Regions from separate parts of the Desulfovibrio sp. JC010 genome, predicted to be linked through region 1. Evidence: riboswitches for the same ligand, from Rfam matches in the RefSeq annotation. Region 1 holds a riboswitch; each other region holds the start of a gene.
What was found. A riboswitch is a leader RNA that binds a small molecule or an ion and turns the genes downstream of it on or off. The one in region 1 is predicted to bind cobalamin.
Positions count from the first base shown of each region.

Region 1 (3,190 bases):
CAGGGCGTGGCCCGCAGTTGTTCAGACGCTGTGGTCGGGGCCGGGGAAGCAATGGACACCGCCAACCGGGGCGCGGAAATGACCGGGGAAGCCATCAGTTCCATATTCAGTGTCAAGGAACAGAGTGAGCAGCTCAAGGATAGTCTTAACCAGATGAATGTCCGGGTCGAGGATATCGGACGGATCATGTCCGTGGTCAGCGATATTGCAGACCAGACCAATCTGCTGGCCCTGAACGCGGCAATTGAGGCTGCGCGAGCCGGGGATGCCGGACGCGGTTTTGCCGTGGTGGCTGATGAAGTTCGCAAGCTGGCCGAGAAGACCATGGACGCCACCAAGGATGTGAGCCTTGTTGTTGAAGCCATTCAGGAAAGTTCCCATGCCAATGTGCAGTCCATGGAGCAAGCAGCCAAATCCGTATTGGACAGTACCCGTCTGGCTGAACAGGCCGGGGAGGCTCTGGAGGAGATAGTCAGCCTTGTGAACGGTGTTACAGGACAGGTCCAGAATATTTCTGCTGCAGCTGAAGAACAGTCCGTATCTTCGGACCAAATTAACTCGTCGTCCAAAAATATTAATCAAATGGCGGAGCTGACTACCCAGTCCATGGAAAAGTCCAATGATTCGGCAAAGGATCTTTCCATTCTGGCAATGGAATTGCGTTCATTGATTGATGGATTGCGGGAGGAATGCCGAACGGTTTAGGCTCGCAATCAGGTTTTAGTTGCTGTTACAGCCATGCGAAAAAATATTTCAGCCGGGCAATTTTGTCCGGCTGAATTTTTGTGAAAAAGGTCAGGATATTTTCCCTCTAAATCAACCTCTTAAATGGTTTTGAACATGTAAAGAACAACTGTGGAAAACTATTGTTCTACACTGATTATGCCAAGCCCCCCAAGGGCTGAGAGGGTGTCCATTAAGAAAAAGTCTAGAGAGTCTTGACCGCAGTCTTAAGTCTGGTAGACTGTTCTCAGTCGTCAGCACTTCAGGAGTCCGTTGCTGCTTTCTGAGCAATTTGTGAACGGACACGACGGGAACCCGGTTTGAATCCGGGGCGGTCCTGCCGCTGTGAGGGAAGCATTCTGTGCATTATCCCCGAGCCAGCAACCCGGCCTGAGGTAGAATCAAACTGACCGGAAACCTTGTTTCTGACATTTTTCCGGTTTCAAAAGTCCTGCGGGATGCGCCTACCGGGCCTCCTGCGCCAATTGCCACACCACCATGAGACACGGCTGGGCCGTGGGCTTGCAATCTGGGGAGGTTGCATCCTTTTCTGCGTCCTTTTTCCGGCGTGGCGGTGATGTGTGCGGACAAAATTTTAACAGGTAGTTTAATGCCCAAACAAATTCTCAAACGTGACGGATGTCTCGAATCCTGGTCTACAGACCGTATTTCTGAAGCGATTTTTAAAGCCCTCAAAGCCAGCGGCATCAAAGATCCCCTGCTGAGTAAACGTCTCGGCCGCAAGGTTGAGCATAAGCTTGCCGAAGTGGATGTTCCCGAACAGGAAATGGTTCAGGATATGGTCCAGCTGGTACTCATGGAGAACCGTCTCTACTCTGTTGCCGAACGCTACATCATCTACCGTGAAAAACGCCGCGAACTGCGCCGTCAGGATGAAACCTACCTCGATATCGCCGGAACCATCGAAAGCTACCTCGACCGTTCCGACTGGCGCGTAAATGAAAACTCCAACATGGGCCACTCCTTTCAGGGACTGATGCTGCACATGTCCGGAGCGGTTCAGGCCCGTTACTGCCTTGAAAAATATCCTGAGGAAATCAGGCTGGCCCACGAGCACGGTTATTTCCACATCCATGACCTTTCTTTCGGTCTTGCCGGATACTGCGCGGGCTGGTCTCTGCGTGACCTGCTGCTGGACGGCTTCGGCCTCAAGGGCCGCTGCTCCTCCGGTCCGGCACGCCATTTTGATTCCGTAACCGGACAGATGGTCAATTTCCTCGGCACCCTGCAGAACGAATGGGCCGGTGCGCAGGCTTTCAACAACGTTGATACCTACCTCGCTCCCTTCATCCGTCACGACGGTCTGGACTATGACCGTGTGAAACAGATCGTGCAGAAGCTGATCTTCAACCTGAACACCACCTCCCGCTGGGGCGGCCAGAGCCCGTTCACCAACTTCACTTTTGACCTTGTTCCGCCCAAGCACATTGCCAGCGAACCGGTCATTATCGGCGGTGAATTTCAGGATACTACTTACGGTGAATACGAAGCGGAAATGGAGATGATCAACCGTGCTTTCGTTGAAGTCATGCTCGAAGGTGACTCCGACGGCCGCATTTTTTCATTCCCCATTCCTACATACAACGTCACCCCGGACTTTCCGTGGGAAAGCGAAGTGGGCGAGCTGCTCCTGCAGATGACCGCCAAATACGGCGCGCCTTACTTCCAGAACTTCATCAACTCCGACCTCAATCCTGAGGACGTGCGTTCCATGTGCTGCCGGCTGCAGATGGACCTGCGCGAGATCCGCAAGAAGACCGGCGGCCTGTTCGGTGCCGGAGACCTGACCGGTTCCATCGGTGTTGTCACCCTGAACCTGCCCAAGCTGGCCTACCTCGCACAGGGTGAGGAAGATTTTCTCGACCTTATCACCGAGTACGCCTCTCAGGCCAAGGATTCCCTTGAGTACAAGCGCAAGCTGGTTACCGCCAATTTTGAGAACGGCATGTTTCCCTTCTCCCAGCGTTACCTGAAGAACGGCTTCAAGGGCCACTTCTCCACCATCGGTCTGATCGGCGGTAACGAAGCCTGCCACAACCTGCTGGGCAAAGGCATCGACACCCCCTCCGGCTCACGCCTCATGCAGAGGGTTCTGCACCACCTGCGTGATTTGACTGTTGAGTTTCAGGAAGAGACCGGAAACCTCTTCAATCTTGAAGCGACTCCGGGTGAAGGTACCTGCTACCGTCTGGCCAAGATCGATAAGAATCTCTACGCCGACATCTTCACTTCCGGTGGTGATACCCCGTACTACACCAACTCCACCCTGCTGCCCGTAGGTTCCACCGAGGACGTTGTCTACGCCCTTGAGCACCAGAACGAGCTGCAGACCCTTTATAACGGCGGCACCGTGTTCCACACCTTCCTCGGTGAAGCTGTGCCCGACACCACCGCTCTGAAGAACTTCATTATCAAGGCCATGACCAACACCAAGATTCCTTACATC
Region 1 covers NZ_VOIQ01000008.1:70,277-73,466, reverse strand. The annotation lists gene FMR86_RS10500 (methyl-accepting chemotaxis protein) at 1-705, shown strand, start outside; cobalamin riboswitch at 971-1,132, shown strand; gene FMR86_RS10495 (ribonucleoside triphosphate reductase) at 1,334-3,190, shown strand, end outside.

Region 2 (3,190 bases), on a different contig from region 1:
GGCTGGCTTCGATGCTGATTACATCGGCATCAAGGGCGGCAATGGAATTCATGATTTCATCAAATTCGCAATAGCACATGTGGGTATGAATCTGGGTCGCATCTCCAACGCAGGAGGAGGAAAGACGAAAGCATTCCTCAGCCCATTTCAGGTATTCAGCCTGCTCGGCCTTGCGCAGGGGCAGCCCCTCACGCAGAGCAGGTTCGTCAATCTGAATGACCTTCACCCCGCTCTTTTCAAGGTCGGCAACCTCGTCACGCACAGCCAGTGCGATCTGACGGCAGGTTTCACTGCGCGGCTGGTCGTTACGCACAAAACTCCAGCAGAGAATGGTTACCGGCCCGGTAAGCATGCCTTTGACTTCACGATCGGAAAGAGAACGGGCATAATTGATCCAGTCCACGGTAATAGGACCGGGACGGGATACATCGCCGAAAATCACCGGGGGCTTCACGCAGCGGGAACCGTAACTCTGCACCCAGCCGTTGGAAGTGAAGCAGTAACCGTCAAAGTTCTCCCCGAAATACTCGACCATATCGTTGCGCTCCGGTTCACCGTGAACCAGCACATCAAGACCGATTTCTTCCTGTTTGCGGATGCAGTCTTCAATGTAGTTGCGCATGAAACTTTCGTAATCAGCGCGCTCAATGCGTCCGTTTTTAAATCCGCTGCGGGTGGAGCGCACTTCCGGGGTCTGGGGAAAAGAACCGATGGTCGTAGTGGGCAGCACGGGAAAACCAAGGCCGCGCTGGATTTCCGCCCGCTGTTCATAAACGGACTTGCGGCGGTAATCTTCAGCTTTAAGCGCGCCCAGCCTTTCAGCAACCTTGGGATTGTTCACCCTCGGGCTGCTTTTGCGGGCTTCAAGAATACTGCGGTTTTCAGTAAGAACTTCTTCAACATCCTTACCTGCAGCAGCATCGGCAACAGTCCTGATTTCCGCGCACTTCTGGCGGGCAAAGGCCATCCACGATTTAATTTCCGCATCCAGCTTTGCTTCCAGCTCAAGGTCAAAAGGAACATGCAGAAGTGAGCAGGAAGGGGCAACCAGCACCCGGTCTTCACCCAGAACTGTCAACGCAGAGTTTACGGCTGCCACAGCTTTATCAAGGTCGGCCCGCCAGATATTGCGACCATCCACCACACCCAGAGAAAGACTCAAATTACCGCCCAGCTTGGCGAGCAACGGCTCAAGATCCTGTGCGCCGCGCACCAGATCAACGTGCAGTGCGTCTACAGGCAGGGATGCGGCTGTTTCAAGATTACTGCCCAGTCCGCCGAAATATGATGCAACCATAATTTTGCAGCCTGCCGCAGCATCCTTGAAAGTGCGATAAACAGGCCCGAAAAGTTTGCGGACATTCTCATCAAGATCAAGAGCCAGAACAGGTTCATCAAACTGAATCCATTCGCATTTGGCAGCAAGCTTTTCGATCAGTTCCACATAGACAGGCAGCAGCCTTTCCAGAAGATCCAGTCTGTCAAATTCCTGATCCGCGCATTTGCCGAGCAGGAGAAAAGTCAGCGGTCCGGGCAGTACAGCTTTAACCCTGTGCCCCAGCAAAACTGCTTCATCCACCTGCTGCAGCAAGGAATCATCGGCAAGAACAAATTCCTGAGCCCGACTGAATTCGGGGACTATATAATGGTAGTTGGTATCGAACCATTTGGTCATTTCCATGGCGGCAACACCGTTTTCTCCGGCTTCGCCACGGGCCATCCTGAAATAATCATCAATGGAAGCTTTCCCATTGTGTACGCCGTATCTTTCCGGGATAACGCCGAACCTGAATGCATTATCCAGCATATGATCGTAATAGGAAAAATCCCCTACCGGAAGAAGGTCTACGCCTGCTTTTTTCTGGTCTTCCCAGTGCTGCACGCGCAGCTTTCTGGCGGTCAATGAAAGGTCATCCCTTCCGGATTCCCCTCTCCAGTAGGATTCAAGTTTCTTTTTAAGTTCACGGTTACTGCCCATTCTGGGGTAGCCCAAGGTGTGCGTCAGCATAAAATTCTCCATGTTTGCAGTGTCCGCCTTTGGCGGTGGGATTCTCAATCCCTGTTCTCCGGACCTGTTCGCGAGATCCGGCCACTCGTTCCTGCAGGACGTCTTCTGACTTCCGGGCTGTTTTGACGCACAGTGTCGAACCTTCCCGTTTTCACAGTGATCCGACACCATTCATTTTTATTTCCCGGTTACAGCAGCGCGCCTGTGACGGACTCTCACCGTCTTCCGTTTCCTGCGGGCTTTCATAACTCAAATTCAATATATAAAAATATTGTTATATAGTGATCAAGAAATGCCATCCTTCATCCCTGAAGTCAAGCGCAATTGAAAATTTCATACTCAAAGCCGGAATAATCCCCGGAAAGCCCGCTCACTGAAAAACAAAAAAGGCTGTGAGGAAAACCTCACAGCCCATTTAAATCATGTACAAGCCGTCTATAATTCAGACGGTCCTGAAAAAAATATTATTCACAATCCTTAACATTCAGCTTTTCTTTGAAGCTGCCGCTTGCTGCCGGAAATTTCAGCAGAGCACCTTTCACCAGACAACGCCCTACGATATCAAGCCCCTCGCGGTCCTGACTTACAGCCTTACCGCGCCAGAGATAGGTTTTCATGCCTTCTTCTTCAGGGGTCATCAGGTAGATTCGCACGGTGTTATCAACACGGGGAGCATCGGCATCCTTGACCACACCGATTTCTGTATAGGTCTGACTGCTTATGTAATCGAATTCATTAGCTTCCCTTTTGTAGGTGACCCCTCTTTCCATAAAAGCTTTGGAGCCGAAATTAACAACCACCACAAAATCAGGAGCTGCAGGATCGTAGCGGAATCCTTTGGCTTCAAGCTCAAGCTTGGCACTATTGAGCAGGATAGCTTCAAGATCCTTTTTGGAGTCGCTTTTCTGCTTGAAAGCAAAAGTTTTCAGCTGGCTGAAATCAGTACCTTTAACAGGTCTGTTCTCAACATCCATATTCACATACACACACCCGGAAAGCATCACTGCGAGCAGGGCAAAAACAACAAATAACTTCCTCACCACAATCTCCTGACTTTATTTGTCACGGTCGCCTTTAAAGGAAAAAACCGTATTAAACTCTTTATTACAATTCCCTATAGCCTAACCATTTAACTTTTTTAACGGCTTTAGCCAAGTGGTAAAACAAAATCAATGTCCGGAA
Region 2 covers NZ_VOIQ01000001.1:322,878-326,067, forward strand. The annotation lists gene metE (5-methyltetrahydropteroyltriglutamate--homocysteine S-methyltransferase) at 1-2,008, opposite strand, end outside; cobalamin riboswitch at 2,086-2,276, opposite strand; gene FMR86_RS01545 (DUF4136 domain-containing protein) at 2,473-3,048, opposite strand.
Region 2: it holds a riboswitch for cobalamin, as region 1 does, so the genes downstream of both, metE (5-methyltetrahydropteroyltriglutamate--homocysteine S-methyltransferase) here and FMR86_RS10495 (ribonucleoside triphosphate reductase) in region 1, are expected to answer to the same signal.

Region 3 (3,190 bases), on a different contig from region 1:
AATGAATGTGCCGGGGGTATTGCGCTGGGTGGTGTCCTGATAAAGAATACCCGGATCGCCTGATTTCCATGCGGATTCACTGATCTCTTCCAGTAGGTCGCGGGCTTTGACGGTGTCATATTTTCTGAAGGGAAGTTTAAGCTCCTGCCAGCGGCTGTAGTCGCCGTCCCAGAGGGTGTTGTATACGGACTTCACCGGATCAAAGATGTCGGAAGTTTCGTTGCGGCGTCTGGAGACGGAGAAGGTCAGAATTCCTTCGGCAGGAGTTTCACTGCCGTCATGAACCGGAAGGTCGGGCTGAACCTTGATCTGGTGCTTTTTCGGATCAACGGCGGTGACTTTATAGAGAATCTCGGCTTCGATCCGGTCATTTACCTGCGGATTCAGTGCTTCGTATATTTCCGGCAGCAGTTGCAGGGTGGATTCATCACAGATTTTACCGCTGATTTTGAATCTGTCGGGGAAAGTGAAGGTCCAGTCCCTGTCTTCTTCCACTGCCTGCATGAATTCATCAGTGACTTTAAGGCTGATGTTGGCACCGAATACATCCTGAACCTTTCCGGTCAGGGAATCCACGCCGAAAATTTCTTCGGGCTTGCTCTTGCACCAGATGAAACGGCGGGTTTCCGGGTGGCGGATGTCCAGAGAAATCATCAGTGCGCCGCGTCGTCCGTTCTGGCCGATGGTGTTGGTCAGTTCGCTGAAAAGGGGCATGAAGCTTACTGCCCCGGAGGAGGTCACCGCAGCATTGTTCACCGGGTCCCCGGAAGGACGCAGGATGGTGATGTCGATGCCGCTGCCGCCCCGGTAGGAGTATGTGCGGGCCAGTTTTTTCTGGGCTTCGAAGATGCCTTCAAGGGAATCGGATTCAATCTTGGCCAGATAGCAGTTGCTGAGCGAGCATTTTGCATAATCATTTCCCAGCCCGGAAAGTATGGAGCCTGCGGGGATGAAACGACCGGACTGAAGCAGCTCGCAGACCTGTTCATTTTCGTTCTTATCGAATTGGGACTGCTTTAGAAATTCCCGGCAGAGTCTGTGTTTGACGTCGGTAAATGAATGCTCCTGCAACCGCCCTTTGGGATCGCGGATCTGATATTTTTTGGAACTGACGGTTTCCTGAAAGCGGTTATGTTCTTCCAGAGCCATTTTAGCTGATTCGCGGGTGATAACAGTTTGTTCAGTCATGGTGATGAATTTCCTTTGAAGGGCTTTCTTCTGCCCTGAGATCAATAAACCACAAACAGCGGACATGCTGTATTCCGGATAGAATACATCTGTCGCCAAGAGACTCCCTTACGGAGCTTGATTTTTTGATTTGTGGTGCAGGCTGCCCAGAAGGCGTAACCTGAATTTTGAAGAGAAGTGTAGATTATCTGAGTAGATATGCTTCAGGTCGGGTTGCTGGCTTTTCCCGTCCCTTGAACAGGGACAGGAATCACAGCGGCAGAACCGCCCCGTACTTTAAACGGGTTCCCTTTTTGATTTGCAAAACCTGAAGTTGAAACCAACAGAAAAAATCTTAACAAACTCTAAACTTCGGTCAATAATTTTTTGCCCGTCGAGGTTAAAAAGTCCCCCAGCCCAATGAACAGTAGGACTGAAGGGCTTTTTGGTCAAAAAACAAAAGAGCCGCAACTTTTGTTGCGGCTCTTTTTAGAAAGATGGTGCCGAAGAGAAGACTCGAACTTCCACGGAGAAACCTCCACTAGACCCTGAACCTAGCGTGTCTACCAATTCCACCACTTCGGCACGGCGAAGAACTGTTTATAAATATCGGTTGCGAATTGCAAGCTTTTTTTTGAAAAAACTTTAATTTTTTTGAGAATAATTTAAATTCCGGTCCGTTGGAAAAGTATTGCCCGTAATCTCACCCCTTGTGGGGAGCGGGATTACGGGCATATCCGGGTAGGTATATCCATCGTTCCGGGACCGGATAAGCCCCGAACCGATATTGACTGAAATTACTTCCTGAAATCTATAGGTACGTAATTTCTGGGAGTTTCGCCAGTGTAAATCTGGCGCGGACGGTTAATTCTTGATGTGGGGTTGGTGTAATCCTCGTACCAGTGGGCAATCCAGCCGGGCATGCGGCCAATGGCGAACATAACCGGGAACATGGCCACCGGGATGCCCAGCGCACGCAGGATGATACCGGAGTAGAAGTCCACGTTGGGGTAGAGCTTGCGTTCGATGAAGTAATCATCGGAAAGGGCGCGCTCTTCAAGCTGCATGGCGATATCCAGCAGTTCATCGCTGAAGCCGTGCTGCAGGAGGTCGTGGGTCGCTTTTTTGAGGATTTTTGCACGCGGGTCAAAGCTTTTGTAGATGCGGTGCCCGAAGCCCATGAGGCGGCATTCTTTCTTCTTCACCTTCTCGATGTACTCATCGATGGTGTAGTCGCCGTTGTTGATGGTTTCGAGCATGTCGATAACCGCTGCGTTTGCTCCGCCGTGCAGGGGGCCCCAGAGGGCGCAGATGCCGGAAGATACGGAAGCAAAGATGTTGGCCTGTGTGGAACCGACCATGCGCACTGTGGAGGTGGAGCAGTTCTGCTCGTGGTCCGCGTGCAGCTGGAAGATGAGCGAAAGGGCCTTAACCGCTTCAATGGGCGGATCATACTGCTTGTAGGGGATGGAGAACATCATGTGCAGGAAGTTGTGGCAGTAGCTTAGTTCCGGGTCCGGGTATACAAAGGGGCGGCCGATGGATTTGCGGTATGAAAAAGCCGCGATGGTCCGCACCTTGGAGATGATCTTGCCCACAGCGAGGAAAAATTCGGACTTGTCGGTGATGTCGTTGAGGTCCGGGTTGTGGCTGCCCAGCGCGTTGATTACTGCGGAGAGAATAGCCATGGGCTGGTTGCGATGAGCGGGGAAGCCTTCAAAGTGGTGACGCAGGTCTTCGTGGATGAGTTCTTCGGCGGTGAGCAGGGCGGAAAAACGGGCCAGATCTTCCTTGAGCGGAAGTTCTCCGAAGATGAGCAGCCATGCGGTTTCAATGAATTTACCATGTTTGGCAAGATCTTCAATGGGATATCCGCGGTAGCGCAGGATACCTCTTTCGCCGTCCACAAAGGTGATGTTGCTGGTGCATGATCCTGTGTTGCCGTAGCCCGGATCATAGGTAATCAGGCCGCTCTGGGCCCGGAGTTTAGTGATGTCTACGCCTGTTTCGCCTTCACTGCCGT
Region 3 covers NZ_VOIQ01000001.1:308,017-311,206, reverse strand. The annotation lists gene FMR86_RS01495 (adenosylcobalamin-dependent ribonucleoside-diphosphate reductase) at 1-1,188, opposite strand, end outside; cobalamin riboswitch at 1,377-1,514, opposite strand; tRNA gene FMR86_RS01490 (tRNA-Leu) at 1,666-1,752, opposite strand; gene FMR86_RS01485 (citrate synthase) at 1,965-3,190, opposite strand, start outside.
Region 3: it holds a riboswitch for cobalamin, as region 1 does, so the genes downstream of both, FMR86_RS01495 (adenosylcobalamin-dependent ribonucleoside-diphosphate reductase) here and FMR86_RS10495 (ribonucleoside triphosphate reductase) in region 1, are expected to answer to the same signal.

Region 4 (3,190 bases), on a different contig from region 1:
CAAAAGGGTTTAAGGCCCCCGGCAGGGTCGCCGAAGGCATCTCTAATGACAAATAAACATCCTTTTGAAATTAAACCGAACCGGACATTGCTGACTTTGGCGATTCCGGTTCTTTTCTCTATGGTCGCCGAGCCTTTGACCGGGCTGGTGGATACTGCCTTTGTTGCCAAACTGGGGCCTGAGCCGCTGGCCTCGCTGGGCATCGGGACTATTGTGTTCTCGTCCGTGTTCTGGGTTTTCGGATTCTTGGGCATCGGTACTCAGACTGAAGTCTCACACGCTCTGGGCAAGGGCGATCTGGAGAGGGCTGCATCGCTGGGCTGGATGGCGGCGGGGATTTCCGCTGTGCTGGGCATGGTTTTGATTGTTCTTGTCTATCCGTTTTTAGGGCATATCGCGGTGATGATGGGCGGCGAAGGGACCGTGCGTGATCTGGCCGTGGACTACATGGGCTACCGTCTGCTGGGTGCTCCGGCAGTGCTGGTGGTGCTGGCCTGCTTCGGCTCTTTGCGCGGCTATCAGGATATGCGTTCCCCGCTGTGGATTGCGGTGGGCATGAACGCGATCAACGTGGTGCTGGACTGGGGGCTTGTGTTCGGTAAAGGGCCGTTCCCGGTTATGGGCGTGGGCGGTGCTGCGCTGGCAAGTGCCATCAGCCAGTGGATCGGCGCAGTCTGGGCGGTGCTGGTGGTGCGTAGACATTACGGTTTTAATCTTGGATTCAGCCTTTCGGATGCACGGCGGCTGTTTGTGATCGGCGGGGATATGTTTGTGCGTACCGGGTGCGTATGTTTGTTCCTGCTGCTCTGCACCCGTTTTGCCACCAAGGCCGGGGCGGAGTCCGGGGCCGCACATCAGGCTATCCGCCAGTTTTATGTTTTTCTGGCCCTTTTTCTGGATGCTTTTGCTATCAGCGGGCAATCTCTGGTGGGCTATTTTGTGGGCCGCGCAGACCGGGGAACAGCGCGCAAAGTCGCGTCACTGGTCTGCAAATGGAGTTTCGTTACCGGGGTGCTGCTGACCATCGGCATGTATCTGGGGCAGCAGCCTGTTGTCTGGCTGTTGGTTCCGGAAGAAGCGTCCATGGTCTTTGGTCCGGCATGGCTGGCAGTTACTTTTTTGCAGCCGATCAACTCGCTTTCATTTGCCACGGACGGAATTCATCTTGGAACCGGGGATTTCCGCTATTTGCGTAATGCCATGCTGACAGCTGTTCTTACCAGCGCGAGTGCCCTTTTTGTGGTAGATTGGCTCCAGCCGGAAAATATGCTGTTTTGGATCTGGATAGTGGCCGGATTATGGACCAGTTTGCGGGCTTTGTTCGGTATGATCCGCATCTGGCCGGGGATTGGAAATGGTCCGCTTGCGTTGCGTCAGGATTGACAACGTGAGTGAACAATCATATCAAGCTTTTGCCTGAGGTGCTCTCGCGAGCTTAATAGGGAACCCCGTGAAAGTCGGGGACGGACCCGCCGCCGTGAGTCCTGTGTATTTTTTACCCCGTGGATCAAAGCCAGTTTGATCCTGCGTGCCACTGATTAAATTCGGGAAGGCCGGGTGAAATAGGACGAGTCGGAAGACCTGCCCGGGTACAAATCACGATCATTCTGACGGACAACGGGGCTTTTGCCTGTCAGAAATACTGTGCATGTTTGAATGTGCATGGTTCCACAATCTTATAAGCCCCCCAAATTCCAGGAGACTGTTATGCAGTGTCGTTTTGGGGACAAATCCAAGTTCATCCCCGCATTTCTTCTTGCCTGTTTTCTGCTGATTCCTTCACTTGCCATGGCCGGACACGGTGAAGCCAAACCTGTTAAAAAAGGCATTATGCTGGCTGCTTTCGGTTCCAGCATGCCCGAGACCCAGCCTGCATTTGATGCCATCGACAAGGCTGTGAAAAAGGCTTTCCCCGGTGTTCCGGTTTACTGGTCCTATTCTTCGGCTATTATCAGAGATGTGCTGGCTAAAGAAGGCAAGATTGTTGATTCCCCGGTTATGGCTATGACCAAGATGATGGATGCAGGTTTTACCCATGTAGCCGTGCAGTCCCTGCATACCATTCCCGGTGAAGAATATTTCGGAATAGTTGAAACCGTGGAAGCCTTCGAAGGCATGCCCAAAGGTATCAGCAAAGTAACTGTGGGCAAGCCGCTCCTTTACTCCGATGAAGACATGCGGCGTACTGTAAAGGCCGTTGTTGCCAACATTCCCAAAGACCGCAAGGCCAAGGATGCTGTTGTGCTTATGGGCCACGGAACCCACCACTTTGCCAATATTTACTACCCCGCTTCTCAGGATTATTTCTCCAAGGTTGACCCTAAGATTTTTGTTGGAACTGTTGAAGGTGCACCTTCCCTTGATGAGGTGAAAGTGCTGCTCAAGAAGAGCAAAGCCAAGAAAGTCTTCCTTATGCCTTTCATGTCTGTTGCCGGTGACCATGCCCGTAACGATATGGCTGGTGATGAAGATGATTCATGGAAATCCGAATTGACCAAAGATGGTTACAAGTGTGTTCCCGTACTCAAGGGTACCGCTGAATTCCCGCAGGTTGTGGATATCTGGGTTGACCATCTCAAGGTTGCTTTCAAGCACCTTGATGCTCATTAATTAAATCAGGCGGTGAGGATGGAATTTTCAGGTAATAGAAGGGCGCAGGCAGTTATAGTACTGTCCTTGCTCGTGCCGGTTTCCATCTTTGCCGCCTGTCTTTTCGGGGCTTACGGAACTGAACCTGCACAGGTTCTGGCGGTATTCAAGTCCGTTCTCGGTACCGGTACCCAGAAGGTTGATCAGGCCCTTTCGTTTATTATTATTGATCTGCGACTCAGCCGGGTCTGTCTTTCTTTTCTGGTGGGTATGTCGCTGGCTGTGGCCGGGACTGTTTATCAGGGCATTTTGCGCAACCCTCTGGCTGACCCGTTTACCCTCGGGGTAAGCAGCGGTGCTGCTTTCGGAGCCAGTCTGGCAATTTTCTCCGGTTCGACCGTGCTCGGTGCTGAACTGTGGACCAGATTCGGTAATCTGTTCCTGCCGCTGGCGGCACTTGCCGGGGCAATGGCCGCGCTTGGCGCGGTGCTCATGCTGGGCCGGATCGGTGGAAGACTGCGCCGGGAAACCATGGTTCTGGCCGGGATTGTGGTGGCGACTTTTCTTTCCGCGCTCATTTCCCTGCTTAAATCCCTTGATG
Region 4 covers NZ_VOIQ01000005.1:231,915-235,104, forward strand. The annotation lists gene FMR86_RS07710 (MATE family efflux transporter) at 46-1,383, shown strand; cobalamin riboswitch at 1,403-1,604, shown strand; gene FMR86_RS07715 (sirohydrochlorin cobaltochelatase) at 1,708-2,610, shown strand; gene FMR86_RS07720 (iron ABC transporter permease) at 2,629-3,190, shown strand, end outside.
Region 4: it holds a riboswitch for cobalamin, as region 1 does, so the genes downstream of both, FMR86_RS07715 (sirohydrochlorin cobaltochelatase) here and FMR86_RS10495 (ribonucleoside triphosphate reductase) in region 1, are expected to answer to the same signal.